3 regions of the Rhodococcus sp. NPDC003382 genome follow, and region 1 is predicted to be linked to each of the others. Evidence: riboswitches for the same ligand, from Rfam matches in the RefSeq annotation. Region 1 holds a riboswitch; each other region holds the start of a gene.
The links. A riboswitch is a leader RNA that binds a small molecule or an ion and turns the genes downstream of it on or off. The one in region 1 is predicted to bind thiamine pyrophosphate.
Positions count from the first base shown of each region.

Region 2: another riboswitch for thiamine pyrophosphate. It lies ahead of ACWDUD_RS15350 (TenA family protein); the one in region 1 lies ahead of thiO (glycine oxidase ThiO).
Region 3: another riboswitch for thiamine pyrophosphate. It lies ahead of thiC (phosphomethylpyrimidine synthase ThiC); the one in region 1 lies ahead of thiO (glycine oxidase ThiO).

Region 1 covers NZ_JBSFRH010000013.1:90,200-95,108, reverse strand. The annotation lists gene ACWDUD_RS11700 (hypothetical protein) at 1-178, opposite strand, end outside; gene ACWDUD_RS11695 (NUDIX hydrolase) at 307-1,155, shown strand; gene thiE (thiamine phosphate synthase) at 1,160-1,849, opposite strand; TPP riboswitch at 1,876-1,990, shown strand; gene thiO (glycine oxidase ThiO) at 1,988-3,049, shown strand; gene thiS (sulfur carrier protein ThiS) at 3,049-3,264, shown strand; gene thiG (thiazole synthase) at 3,257-4,042, shown strand; gene ACWDUD_RS11670 (ABC transporter ATP-binding protein) at 4,119-4,909, shown strand, end outside.
Region 2 covers NZ_JBSFRH010000020.1:41,406-46,314, reverse strand. The annotation lists gene ACWDUD_RS15355 (amino acid adenylation domain-containing protein) at 1-2,093, opposite strand, end outside; TPP riboswitch at 2,366-2,463, shown strand; gene ACWDUD_RS15350 (TenA family protein) at 2,456-3,175, shown strand; gene ACWDUD_RS15345 (ABC transporter substrate-binding protein) at 3,160-4,179, shown strand; gene ACWDUD_RS15340 (ABC transporter permease) at 4,160-4,909, shown strand, end outside.
Region 3 covers NZ_JBSFRH010000032.1:8,023-12,931, forward strand. The annotation lists gene ACWDUD_RS20650 (MDR family MFS transporter) at 1-1,153, opposite strand, end outside; gene thiC (phosphomethylpyrimidine synthase ThiC) at 1,282-3,012, opposite strand; TPP riboswitch at 3,011-3,120, opposite strand; gene ACWDUD_RS20660 (PHA/PHB synthase family protein) at 3,448-4,909, shown strand, end outside.

The DNA.
Region 1 (4,909 bases):
GCGTCCCGAGCACGATGAGCTTGGCGGGTGTCGAGCGCAGCACGGCACCCAGATCGTCGGGCACCTGCGGGCCGCTCGACCGTCCCTGCTCGAAAACCCGGGCGGTCCGTGTCTCGGGGGCCCGCTGCTCGGCGTGGTCGGGGCCGGGGTCGATCGTGGGGTGTAGGCGAGGGTCCACCAATCGCCCCTTTCGGTGTTGCACAGTCCTTGGCGAGCATATAAGCAGTACGAACAGGAATGCGCTGCGCGAGTGCGTCGGAACAGGGGTTCGACAGCCCGCGGCGGCCGGTAGGGAGGACGGACACGATGCGCGGTGACGGTGACGGATGGGCCGTCGGCCCCGACGGCGATCGCCGGTGGGGCAAGCACGGTGCGGCCGGGCTGTTGTTGCGTGCGCCTCTGCCCGACGGCCGGCCCGCGGTGCTGCTGCAACACCGCGCCGCGTGGAGTCACCAGGGCGGAACCTGGGCGCTGCCCGGCGGCGCCCGCGACAGCCACGAAAGCACCGTCGACGCCGCGGTACGCGAAGCGCACGAGGAGACCGGCATCGACGTGTCGGTGGTTGCGGTCCGAACCGAGCGCGTCACCGCCGGGGTCGTCGGCGGCTGGACCTACACGACCGTCGTCGCCGACGCCGGGATCCCGCTGGCCACCGTCCCCAACGGCGAGAGCACCGAACTGCGATGGGTGCCGGAGGTCGAGGTCGAGGCGATGGCGCTGCACGCGGGGTTCGCCGCGTCCTGGCCGACGCTGCGCACCCGCGTGGTCCGGGTCCTGCTCGACACCGCGAACGTGCTCGGCTCCCGCCCGACCGGCTGGTGGCGCGACCGGCCGGGAGCGACCGGGGCACTGCTGAACGAGCTGGCGGCGGTGCTGCCCCGGACCCTCGAACTGCCCGACGGCGGGTTCGGCTGGGTGACGCAGATCGAGGCCGTGCTCGAAGGCCAGGCCCGGGACGCGATCGTCGAGGACGCCCGCATCCCGGTGCACGCCGCCACCGGAAGCGGGGACGACGAACTGGCCCGCCTCGCCGGGGCGACCGCCACCCTCACGTCGGAGGTGACGGTGGTCGTGACCGCCGACCGCGGGCTACGGGAGCGCCTGCCCGATTCGGTGATCGCGTTGTCGCCCTCGACCGTCCTCGACTGGCTGTAGACGGTTACGCAGGTAGACCGGCCTTCAGCGCAGCGGCCGCGGCACGCGGATCGGCGGCCTTCGTGATCGCCCGAACCACCGCGACACGGGTGGCGCCGGCGGCGACCACCTCGGGCAGTCGCTCGATGTCGATCCCGCCGATCGCGAACCACGGACGGGTCGGATGCGACTGAGCGACCTCCCGGATGACCTCCAGACCCGCCGCGGTGCGGCCCGGCTTGGTCGGGGTGTCCCATACCGGGCCGGACGCGAAGTAGTCGACACCCTCCTCGATCTCGGCGAGGGACGCCTGTGCGCGGCTGCCCGTGGATCGGCCGATGACGATGTCCGGACCGAGGATGTTGCGGGCGTGGGCGACCGGCAGATCCCCCTGACCCAGATGCAGGATGTCCGCGCCCGCCGCCAGTGCGATGTCGGCGCGGTCGTTGACGGCGAGCAGTGCGCCGTGGCGCCGGCACGCGTCGGCGAGGATCTCGAGCGCGGCCAGTTCGTCGCGTGCCTCGAGGCGGCCGAACTTCTTCTCGCCCGCCGAGTCCTTGTCACGCAACTGGATGATGTCGACTCCGCCGGCGAGGGCTTCCTCCGCGAATCGAGCCAGGTCGCCGGTGTCCCGGCGGGCGTCGGTGCACAGGTACAGACGCGCGTCCGCGAGTCGTTCCCGAGGTGAAGGATGGTTGCCACGATAGGAAGTCACAGCCCAGACGGTAACCTCTGAGGGAGAGATGACAACACGGGAGTCCCGGGGAACGCGGGGCTGAGAGGGGGCCTGCCGGCCCCGACCGTTATGACCTGACCCGGATCATGCCGGCGCAGGGAGTGAGGTGGACGCAGGATGGGAACGGTAGCCGTCGTCGGTGGCGGTGTCATCGGGTTGTCGATCGCGTGGCGCGCGGCGAGCGCCGGCTGGGACGTGACAGTGCACGACCCGACCCCCGGAGCGGGCGCATCCTGGGTCGCCGGTGGCATGCTCGCGCCGCTGTCGGAGGGCTGGCCCGGCGAGGAACACGTCCTGGAACTGGGCGCGGCGTCACTCGCGCGCTGGCCGGAGTTCGGGGACCGGTTGCAGCGCGCGACCGGGTGCGACCTGTTCACCTCGGACGGGTCGCTCACTGTCGCGCTGGATGCCGCCGACGCCGCCGACCTGCGCACCGTCGCGGAATGGGTGCAGGCGCAGGGCCACGAGATGCGGGTGCTCACCCGTGCCGAGATCCGGGAGCTCGAGCCGTCGCTCGGCCCGCGGATCCGCCTCGGGTTGCTCGCCCCGACGGAACTGGCCGTGGACAACAGGATCCTCGTCGACGCCCTGCATCGCGCCTGCGTCGAGGCCGGGGTGCGGTTCGTCGCGACCGCGGTCGATTCGCTCGACGCGCTGCCCGCGGACCGGGTGGTGCTCGCGGCGGGTTCGGCGTCGGCCCGGTTGTGGCCGGGCCTTCCGGTGCGGCCCGTCAAGGGCGAGATCCTGCGGTTGCGGGCCCGGCCCGGTGTCACCCCCGCCCCGAGCCGCACCATCCGCGGCAGTGTGCACGGCCGGCCGGCCTATCTGGTGCCGCGCGGCGACGGTCTCGTCGTCGGCGCCACCCAGTACGAGGCCGACGACACGCAGGTGACGGTCGCCGGGGTGCGGGACCTCATCGCCGATGCGGAAGCGCTGCTGCCGGCGATCGGCGAGTACGAGCTGTACGAGGCGACGGCGGGACTGCGGCCGATGAGCCCGGACAACCTGCCGTTGATCGGGCGGCTGTCCGAACGGGTCGTCGCCGCGACCGGGCACGGACGCAACGGGGTCCTGTTCACCCCGATCACCGCGGACGCCGTGCTCGCCGAACTCGCCGACGATCCGCTCGCCGAAGCGAAAAACGCCGACCCGCAAAGATTTTCGAAGGAAGGGCTGTGATGACGAACCCGATCTCGGTGGGGATCACCGTCAACGGTGAGGACCACTACTTCGCCGAGGCGCCGACGGTCGCCGAACTGCTGGTGCAGCTGGGGCTGCCGGAGAAGGGCATCGCGATCGCCGTCGACGGCGCGGTGTTCCCGCGCGGGCGGTGGTCCGAACCGGTCGGAAAGGGCTGGCAGATCGAGATTCTCACGGCGGTCCAGGGTGGCTGAGCTCCGTGACCCGGCACACGACCTGCCGCAGCTGACCATCGCCGGACGCACCTTCGCGTCGCGGTTGATCACCGGCACCGGCGGCGCCGCGAATCTCGCGGTGCTCGAGGAAGCGCTCGTCGCCTCGGGTACCGAACTGACCACCGTCGCCATGCGACGCGTCGACGCCGCCTCCGGCACCGGGGTGCTCGACCTGCTGCGCCGCCTCGACATCACCCCGCTCCCGAACACCGCGGGCTGCCGCGGCGCGAAGGAAGCGGTGCTCACCGCGCAACTGGGCCGCGAGGCCCTCGAAACCGATTGGGTCAAGCTCGAGGTCATCGCCGACGAACGCACCCTGCTGCCCGACGCCATCGAATTGGTCTCGGCGGCAGAGCAACTCGTCGACGACGGGTTCGTGGTCCTGCCGTACACGACGGACGATCCGGTCCTCGCGAAGCGCCTCGAGGACGTCGGATGCGCGGCGGTGATGCCGCTCGGCTCGCCGATCGGCACCGGACTGGGCATCGCCAATCCGCACCACATCGAGATGATCGTCGAAGCCGCCGGTGTCCCGGTGGTGCTCGACGCGGGCATCGGCACCGCGTCCGACGCCGCCCTCGCGATGGAACTGGGCTGCGACGCGGTGCTGCTCGCGACCGCGGTGACCCGGGCCAAGGACCCGGCTCTCATGGCGTCGGCGATGCGGCACGCCGTCGAGGCAGGTTTCCGGGCCCGGCACGCCGGACGGATCCCGAAGCGGTTCTGGGCGCAGGCGTCCTCGCCGCTCGAACCCTAGGGCCGGTGTCGGATCCGGCGGCTGCTCGTCGGGCGTGTCCCTGCACATTCCGGATGGATCGGGCAGGGTAGGGGTCATGATCGAAGTGACGGGACTGACCAAGACCTTCGGATCGACGACGGCAGTGGACGACGTGACGTTCACGGTCCGGCCCGGCATCGTCACCGGCTTCCTCGGTCCGAACGGTGCCGGTAAGACCACGACGATGCGGCTGATCCTCGGTCTCGACCGGCCCACTGCCGGCACCGCCCTGATCGGCGGGCGACCCTACCGGGAGTTGCAGCGGCCGCTGCGCACCGTCGGGGCGCTGCTCGACGCGAAGTGGGTGCATCCGAACCGGTCGGCCCGCGCGCACCTGCGGTGGATGGCCGCGTCGAACGGGCTGCCCGCGTCGCGGGTCGAGGAAGTGCTGCGTCAGGTGGGCCTGACCGAGGTCGCGAACAAACGCGCGGGTGGGTTCTCGCTCGGCATGTCACAGCGTCTCGGTCTGGCCGGGGCCCTGCTCGGCGATCCGCAGGTGCTGTTGTTCGACGAGCCGGTCAACGGGCTCGATCCCGAGGGGATCGTGTGGATCAGGCGGTTCATGCAGGCACTCGCAGCCGAGGGCCGGACCGTTCTGGTGTCGAGTCACCTGCTGTCGGAGATGGCGCAGACCGCCGACCACCTGCTGGTGATCGGGCGGGGCCGGCTCATCGCCGACACCTCCGTCGACGCATTCGTCGCGCAGGCCTCCGAAGCGGTGGTGCGGGTGCGCAGCCCCCAACTCGACGTCCTGCGGGCCGCGCTCGTCGAGCGCGGGCACGCCGTCCACGACGACGACGGTGCGCTCGTGGTCACCGGCGCGACCGCGGCGGAGGTCGGAGAGCT
Region 2 (4,909 bases), on a different contig from region 1:
TCCTCGCCGGGTGTGCGGTCCAGCAACCGCGCCACCTCGACGACGGTCGGTGCGTCGAAGAAGTCCTGGACGGACAGCGGCCGGCCGACTCGGGCCGAGATGCGCGAGACCGCGCGGACCGCGGCGAGCGAGTTGCCGCCGAGCGCGAAGAAGTCGTCGTCGCCGCCGACCCGATCCCGCCCGAGCATCTCGGCGAACACCTCGGCGACCGCCGTCTCGGTGGCCGTCTCGAGCGGGCGATCGTCACCGGTCGCGGCGGAGGTCTCGGGCGCGGGCAGTGCCGCGCGGTCGAGCTTGCCGCTGGTGGTGAGCGGGAACTCGTCGAGCACGGTGTACGCGGTCGGGACCATGTAGTCGGGCAGGGACGCGGAGAGCGCGGCGCCCAGCGCCTCCTCGTCCCACGTGGCGCCCGGGTGCAGCCGCACGTACGCGACGAGGCGATCACCCAGGGTCTCGTCGGCATGCACGCGAACGGCGGCCTGGGCGATGCCGTCCTGCCGGGTGAGGGTTTCCTCGATCTCACCCAGTTCGATGCGCAGTCCGCGGATCTTGACCTGGAAGTCGCTGCGTCCGAGGTATTCCAGCTCGTCCGAGCGGGAACGCACCACGAGGTCGCCGGTCCGGTACATGCGTTCGCCGGGCGCCCCGTAGGGATTGGCGACGAACCGTTCCGCGGTCAGGTCCGGCCGGCCGACATATCCGAGCGCCAATTGTGTTCCGGCCAGGTACAACTCGCCCTCCGCGCCGGCCGGAACCCAGTTCAGGGCGCTGTCGAGGATCAGCAGGTCGGTGTCGGCGATGGGCGCGCCGATCGGCACCGAGTCGATGTCGGCATCGGTGACCTCGTGATGGGTCACGTCGACGGCCGCCTCGGTGGGCCCGTACAGGTTGTGGACCGCGACCCCGGGCAGCAGTTCCCGTACCAGTACCGCGATACGCGCCGGCAGCGCTTCACCGGATGCGAACAGGTACCGAAGAGGGGTGAGCGAATCGAGCTCGGCCTCGGCGACGAACACCGCGAGCATGGACGGCACGAAATGCGCGACGGTGACCCCGCGGTCGCGCATGAGATCCGCCAGGTAGCGCGGGTCCCGGTGCCCCTCGGGCACGGCGACGAGAAGACGCGCGCCGGCCTGCAACGGCCAGAACAACTCCCACACGGACACGTCGAAGGTGACCGGAGTCTTGTGCAGCACCACGTCCGCAGGTCCCAGCCGGTACTGCTCCTGGCGCCAGCGCAGGTTGGTGACGATCGCCTCGTGGGTCACCGCCACGCCCTTGGGCCGGCCGGTGGATCCGGAGGTGAAGATGACGTAGGCGGTGTCGGCGGCGTGCAGGGGACGACGGCGGTCGGCATCGGTGAGCGGGTCCGCCGATTCCGATCCGAGGTCGAGGGCCGTCACGTCGAGCACCTCGATCCCGTCTGCGGGCACCGGCGCAGCGGTCTCGGTGAGCAGGACCGCGGGCTCGGCGACCTCGAGGATGTAGGCCAGTCGCTCGGCGGGATGGTCCGGGTCGAGCGGCACGTACGCACCGCCTGCCTCGAGCACCGCGTACACGGCCACGAGCAGATCGAAGGACCGGCGCAGGGCGACGGCGACGGTGAGACCCGGCCCGACACCGGACTCGACGAGGCGGCGGGCCAGCCGCCGGGACCGGTCCGCCAGCTCGGCGTAGGTGTACTCGGCGCCGTCGAACTCGACGGCCACGGCGTCGGGAGTGGCGGCGGCCTGCGCGGCGAAGGCGGCGGGCAGGGTGTCCGGTCGCGCCGGCTCCGGCGACGCCTGCTCCTCCCCCGCGAACGCGGCGAGGTCCTCGGACAGTTCGGCCAGAGCGACGGCGACCTCGTCGGGACCACTCCCGGCGAGCCCGGGCAGCAGTCCGGTGAGCACGACGGGAACGAGTGCGTCGGGTCCGATCGCGTCGCCCATGGCGGCGCCGAGCGCAGCCAGTTCCTCGTTGAGGCCGGCGTAGGTGACGACGGCACCGTCGCGCACCAGAGCGACCCGTTCGGGGTCACGCGAGACGACATTCGCGATCAGTCGCGGCAGATTCTCGAGTTCCGACCGTCCGGAATCCTCGACATCCCGCATCCCGTATTCCACCTTTCCCCACATCGCTGTGCGCAGGCGGAGTCGCCGTCGACACCCTCCCGCGACCGCCCGAGCGCGAGCCGGGAGGTCTCGCAGCATGGTCGTCGCACGGAATCGTCGGGCCCTTCACACCGCCGGAGACCGCGCTGACGATCGCCAAACATACAGGCTGTTTTGTGTCCACGGAACAGGTTGTCCGGACATTCCCGGCGCAGCCCCCGGGTCCGGTACCCCGGGGGCCCGTTGCGCGGAACGCCCTGCTAAGGTCGCGTTCGTCCGACACGGGGTGCTCCGCGCGCGCGGGGCTGAGATCACACCCGTAGAACCTGCATCAGGTAATGCTGACGAAGGGATGTCCCGGCATGTCTGTGCCTGTCGACGTTTCGCCTCTTGTTTCCACCGACCGCTTCACCGATCGGATGTGGCAGCACACCGAGACGCTGCGCCGGTCGATCGACGACCTCGAATTCCTCCACCGCCTGGGCGACGGAACGCTGCCGCTCGACGCCTTCCGCTTCTACATCGAGCAGGACGCGCTGTACCTCGCCGGGTACGCCAAGGCCCTCGCGCTGTTGTCCGCCAAGTCCCCGGATCCGGCAACCGCCGCGTTCTGGGCGACCAGTGCCGCCACGGCGGCCACCGAGGAGTCGGCGCTGCACAAGAGCCTGCTCACCGGCGGGGTTCTGCCGCCCGGTGAGGCCGCGCCCGCCCACTCCCCCGCCTGCCTCGGGTACGTCTCCTATCTCACGGCGACCGTCGCCACCGAGCCGTACGCGGTCGGTGCTGCGGCCGTGCTGCCGTGTTTCTGGATCTACGCCGAAGTGGGCCGCGACCTCGCCGCCCGCGCCTCCGGGGTCCTCGCCACCGACCCGCAGCACCCGTACGCGCAGTGGGTGACCACCTACGACGCCCCCGAATTCCACGCCGCGGTCGCGACCGCCCGCGAACTGGTCGACGCCGCGGCGGTCGCCGCCACCGACGCCGACCGTGCCGCGATGCTCGACGCGTTCACCGTCGCGACCCGCTACGAGCTGATGTTCTGGGACACCGCGCTGCACCGGCAGGAATGGCCGGAATCGTGACTCTCCGCCGCCTCACCGCCCTGCTGGTCGCGATCGTCGCGATCGCCCTGGTCCCCGCCTGTTCCTCGTCCGAATCGGACGACACGATCCGCTTCGCACTGGACTGGACGCCGAACACCAACCACACCGGCCTGTACGTGGCGATGCAGGAGGGTTTGTTCGACGAGGCCGGTCTCGACGTGGAGATCCTGCCGTACAACAACACGACCCCGGATACCCTCGTCGACGCGGGCAACGCCGAGTTCGGCATCTCCACCCAGGGGATGACGACCTTCGCCCGCGCCGCCGGATCGCACACCGTCTCGGTGCTCGCCCCGCTGCAGCACTGGGCGACCGGCATCGCCGTCAAGGCGGACCGCGCCGATCTCGCGCGGCCGAGAGACCTCGACGGTCACATCTACGCCGGGTTCGGCGATCCCGGCGACGAGGAGACGCTGCGTCAGGTCATCCGCAACGACGGTGGCCGCGGCGAGTTCACGTCCGTCATCCTCGGCACGTCCGCGTACGAGGCGGTGTACTCGGGAACCGCGGACTTCACCGCGTCCTATCTCGCGTGGGAGGGCATCGAGGCCGAACATCGCGGCCTGCCGATGCGCTACTTCTCGTACACCGACTACGGGTTCCCCGACGCCTACGCCATCGTGATCAGCGGCAACGAGGACTGGCTGGCCGAACACCCGGAGCAGGCACGCGCGTTCGTGCAGGCCGTTCAGCGCGGCTACGAGATCGCCGCCGAGGATCCCGAGCGCGCCGCCCGGGACCTCATCGACGCCAACCCGGGGGCCTTCGAGGACGAAGCGCTCGTCTTCGAGAGCCAGCGCATGCTCTCGGCGGACCAGCTGCGCGACGAGAACGGGAACGTGGGCACCCAGACCCTCGAACGCTGGACCGGCTACTCGCGGTTCCTGTACGAGAAGGGTCTGCTCGCCGGACCCGACGGCCGGCCGCTGACCGAGGAGCCGGACTGGTCCACCTACTTCACCGATGACTACCTCACGTCCTGACCCGTCGTCACCGCGCTGGGTCCGCATCGCCGCCCCCGCCGCGGTGGTCGTGCTCGCGCTCGTCGCGCTCTGGCAGCTGTACGTGACGGTCTCCGGGATCCGCCCGCAGGTGCTGCCCTCCCCCGCCCGGGTGCTCGGGCAGGGGTGGGCGCACCGCGACGACCTGGCCGCCCACACGTGGTCGACGTTGCAGGTGACGATCATCGGGTTCGCGGTGTCCCTCGTGGTTGCGTGGGCCCTGGCGATCGTCGTGGACTTCTCGCCGTGGCTGCGCCGCGCGCTGGTGCCACTGTTCGTGGTGTCGCAGACCCTGCCGATCATCGCGATCGCCCCGCTGATGATCATCTGGTTCGGTTTCGGGTTGCTGCCGAAGGTCCTGGTGATCGCGCTGGCGACGTTCTTCCCCATGGCGATCGGGCTGATCGAGGGGTTCGCCGCCGCGGACCGGGAGGCCGGGGCGTTGCTGCGCAGCATGGGCGCGTCCCGCGGCCAGGTGTTCCGGTACGTGCGCCTGCCGTCGGCGCTGCCGCGGTTCTTCACGGCGCTGCGCATCGGCATCACCTACGCGGTGGTCGGCGCGGTGTTCGCCGAGTACGTGGGGGCCACGTCGGGGCTGGGCATCTACATGAGCACCCAGAAGAACTCGTTCCGCACCGATCTGGTGCTCGCCGCGGTGCTCGTCACCGCCGCCCTGTCGCTGGCGCTGTATCTGCTCACCTACCTGGTCGAG
Region 3 (4,909 bases), on a different contig from region 1:
GGATCGCCATGTAGGCCATCACGAGCGCCAGCGCCGTGTCCGTGGCGATCGTGTGCAGCAGGAACATGCCGACGGTGAGCATCGCCGATCCGATGATCGGGTAGATCCGGTAGTGCCCGGTGTGCGCGATGAGCTGGCCCGAGAACACCGAGCCGGTCATGATGCCGAGCACCATCGGGATCATCTGCAGCCCGGCGACCGTCGGTGACGATCCACGCACCACCTGCAGGTACTGCGGCAGCAGTGAGATGCCTCCGAACATCGCGGTGCCGACGAGCAGCGAGATCAGCACACCCAGCGCGAACGTGCGATTGCGGAAGAACCGCATCGGGATCAGCGCCGCGTCCTTCATTCCGATCTCGACGGCGACGAACACCGCCACCCCGACACCGCCGACGAGATAGCAGCTCACCGCCGGGCCGCTGCCCCAGCCCCATTCGCGGCCCTGTTCGGCGACGACGAGCAGCGGCACCACCGCGACGACGAGCGCCAGCGCACCCCACCAGTCGATGCGGATCGCCCGGCGCTGCGCGGGCAGCCGCAGATTGCGGGCCACCACCGCGAGGGCGAGCACCCCGACGGGAACGTTGACCAGGAACACCCACCGCCAGCCCGTGATACCGAGCAGGCTGCCGGTCCCGGCGAAGAAACCGCCGAGGACCGGACCGAGCACGCTGGAGACGCCGAACACGGCGAGGAAGTACGCCTGGTATTTGGCACGTTCGCGAGGCGCGAGGATGTCGCCGAGAATCGCCAGCGCCAGCGACATCAGGCCGCCGGCGCCGATGCCCTGGATCGCCCGGAACGCGGCGAGCATGTACACCGAGGTGGCGAACGAGCACAGCAGCGAACCCAGCAGGAACACGGAGATCGCCGTCAGGTACAGCCGGCGTCGCCCGTAGATGTCGGACAGCTTGCCGTACAGCGGCGTCGTGATCGTCGCGGTGACGAGATACGCCGTGGTGACCCACGCCTGCAGCGCATAGCCGTTCAGGTCGTCGGCGATCGTCCGGATCGCGGTGGCGACGACGGTCTGATCGAGGGCGGCCAGGAACATCCCCAGCATCAATCCGCTGAGGATGGAGAGGATCTCGCGGTGCGTGAACGCGACCGATGCGGCCGGGTCGGCACGGTCGCGGTCGGTGCCCGTCACCGTTCCACTCTGTGCCCGGCCCGGCCCGTCGGCAAGTACCACCTGTCGTCAGCGGCGTGACCTCGCCGGACACGCCCGGCGTGCTCGCCGACCCGACCCTGCCGCCGTCCCGTTCCGCCGGCGAACCCTCAGGGGGACGGGACGGCGGGTGTCTCGAGGTAGACCGTGCCGCCGGCGGCTCGGAACTCGGCGGATTTGTGCTGCATCCCGGCGACGACCGCCTGCTCGGTGGCATCACCGAACCGGTCCCGGATGTCCTGGGAGATGCGCATGGAGCAGAACTTCGGCCCGCACATCGAGCAGAAGTGCGCGGTCTTGGCCGGTTCGGCCGGCAGCGTCTCGTCGTGGAACTCCTCGGCGGTCTCCGGATCCAGGGACAGAGCGAACTGGTCCCGCCACCGGAACTCGAAACGCGCCTTCGACAACGCGTCGTCACGCTCGGCGGCACCGGGATGACCCTTGGCGAGGTCCGCGGCGTGGGCGGCGATCTTGTACGTGATCACCCCGGTCTTCACGTCGTCCCGGTTCGGCAGTCCCAGATGCTCCTTCGGCGTGACGTAGCACAGCATCGCCGTGCCGTAGCGGGCGATCTCGGCGGCCCCGATCGCGGAGGTGATGTGGTCGTAGCCCGGGGCGATGTCGGTCACCAGCGGGCCCAGGGTGTAGAAGGGCGCGCCGTGACACAGCTTCTGCTGCCGCTCCACGTTCTCCCGCACCAGGTGCAGCGGGACGTGGCCGGGCCCCTCCACCATGACCTGCACGTCGTGGGCCCAGGCGCGGGCGGTCAGCTCGGCGAGGGTGTCCAGCTCGGCGAACTGGGCGGCGTCGTTGGCGTCGGCGATCGACCCGGGCCGCAGCCCGTCACCGAGGGAGAAAGCGACGTCGTAGCGGGCGAAGATCTCGCAGAGCTCGTCGAAGTGGGTGTAGAGGAAATTCTCCTCGTGGTGGGCCAGGCACCACCCGGCCATGATCGACCCGCCCCGGGAGACGATGCCGGTGACCCGCTCGGCGGTCAGCGGCACGTAGCGCAGCAGCACCCCGGCATGGATGGTCATGTAGTCCACGCCCTGTTCGCACTGCTCGATCACGGTGTCGCGGAAAATCTCCCAGGTCAATGCTTCCGCCTGCCCGTTGACCTTCTCCAGGGCCTGGTAGATCGGCACCGTGCCGATCGGCACCGGGGAGTTGCGGATGATCCACTCCCGGGTGGTGTGGATGTCCTCGCCGGTGGACAGGTCCATCACGGTGTCCGCGCCCCAGCGGGTGGCCCAGCGCATCTTGTCCACCTCCTCGGCGATGGAGCCGGTCACCGCCGAGTTGCCGATGTTGGCGTTGATCTTCACCAGGAACGCCCTGCCGATGATCATCGGCTCGGACTCGGGATGGTTGATGTTGGCCGGGATGATCGCCCGCCCCGCCGCCAGTTCGGTGCGTACCAGTTCCACATCGCAGTTCTCCCGCAATGCCACGAACCGCATCTCCTGGGTGATGATCCCGGCCCTGGCGTAGTGCATCTGCGTGACCGTCCGGCCCGCCTTCGCCCGCACCGGGACGCGGCGGGGGCCTTTCCACTCCCGGGACGCCTCACCACGCCGGGCGGCCGAGCGACCGTCGTCGAGCAGATCCCGTTCCCGGCCCGGGTACTGCTCGACGTCGCCGCGAGCGGCGATCCAGGAGGCCCGTGCCGGCGGGAGCCCGACCTCCGGGTCGCTGCCGGGACCCTCGGTGCGGTAGACCCGCAGTGGCGGGTTCGGGACCCCGCCCGGGGAGTTCTCCAAGCGGATTTCCGTGACGGGAACGTGGAGGTCGTGTTCCTCGTCGTGGACATGGGTCAGGGCATGGGGGTTCGATGCGCTCATCGGAACTGTGCCTACTTCCTTCGCCGGCATTACCCGGACAGGTTCGACGGTCGCAGGCTGCGTCAGCCCGATCTCAGCCCCTGCAATAGGGCTCCCGTGTGGACGGCACCGACACTAACACCGTTGCCGGCCCGGGTATCCCACCAGGGTCCGCACCGACGGTGCGCCTTCAGGGACTTGCGTTGCTGTGATGGATGTTTCGTGGTCACGATGGATGTTTCGTGGTCACGCGGATTGGGCATCGCCGAGATCGCACCCGGTGCTGTCGATATCCATTCGTACACCGCTGCTTCCGTCGTCCGGAACGTCGCGCCGAGCTCCTCCGCGTCGAGATACATACTGCTTGAATGTGCTGTCTTGTAATGCAATTCGATATCGTCGGCCGCCACGGCACCTATGCGGTGCGACAATTCAGGTGTCGAAGGGAGACCCGCGATGACCCAGACACGACCCGTGATCAGGGACGACGTCGAGGAATCGATCGGCGGTGGCGAGGACGTCGCACCCCCTGGGCTCGGGATGGCCCTCGGCGCCCTGGCCGATGTGTTCGGCCACGGACGGACAGTGGCCCGGCACAGCGCCGCGTTCGGCAAGGAACTGGCGAAGATCGCCGTCGGCCGGTCGACGGTGGCCCCGGCCAAGGGCGATCGCCGGTTCGCCGACCCGGCATGGGATACACACCCGGCCTACCACCGCCTCGAACAGACCTACCTGGCGGCCACGGGCGCCGTCGACGGCGTGGTCGACGACGTCGGCCGCGCGATCGACGCGCGCCGGGCGGCCGAGGCCAAATTCGCAGCCGACATCCTCACCGCGGCTCTGGCCCCGACGAACTACCTGTGGACCAACCCCGCGGCACTGAAGGAAGCGTTCGACACCGCCGGACTCAGTCTGGTGCGCGGCACCAAGCATTTCGTCTCCGATGTGATCGAGAACCGGGGCATGCCGTCGATGGTGCCGCGCGACGCCTTCACCGTCGGTAAGGACCTCGCGGTGACCCCGGGAGCGGTGGTCTCCCGCGACCCGGTCGCCGAGGTGATCCAGTACACCCCCACCACGACCACGGTGCGCAGCCGGCCGGTGCTGGTGGTGCCGCCACCGATCGGCCGGTACTACTTCCTGGACCTGCGGCCGGGACGCAGCTTCGTCGAGTACAACGTCGGCCGGGGCCTGCAGACCTTCATGCTGTCGTGGCGCAATCCCAGCGCCGAGCAGGGCGACTGGGACATGGACACCTACGCCGCGCGGATACTCCGGGCGATCGACGAGGTGCGGGAGATCACCGGCAGCGACGACGTGAACCTGATCGGGTTCTGCGCCGGCGGCATCCTCGCCACTACGGCGCTCAACCATCTCGCCGCTCAGGGCGATGACCGGGTGCACAGCATGGCGTACGCGGTGACGATGCTCGACTTCGGTAACCCGGCCTTGCTCGGCGCGTTCGCGCGCCCCGCGCTGGTCCGGTTCGCGAAGGGCCGCTCGCGCCGCAAGGGCCTGATCAGCGCCCGGGACATGGGCTCGGCGTTCACCTGGATGCGTCCGAACGATCTGGTGTTCAACTACGTCGTCAACAACTACCTGATGGGACGCACCCCGCCGGCGTTCGACATCCTCGCCTGGAACGCCGACGGCACCAACCTGCCCGGCGCCCTGCACGGTCAGTTCCTCGACATCTTCCGCGACAATCTGCTCGTCGAGCCGGGCGGGCTCACCGTGCTGGACACGCCGGTGGACCTGAAGTCGATCACCGTGCCCACCTTCGTCTCCGGTGCCATCGCCGATCACCTGACCGCGTGGCGCAGCTGCTACCGCACCACCCAATTGCTCGGCGGCGACACCGAGTTCGTGCTCAGCTTCTCCGGGCACATCGCCAGCCTGGTCAACCCGCCCGGCAACC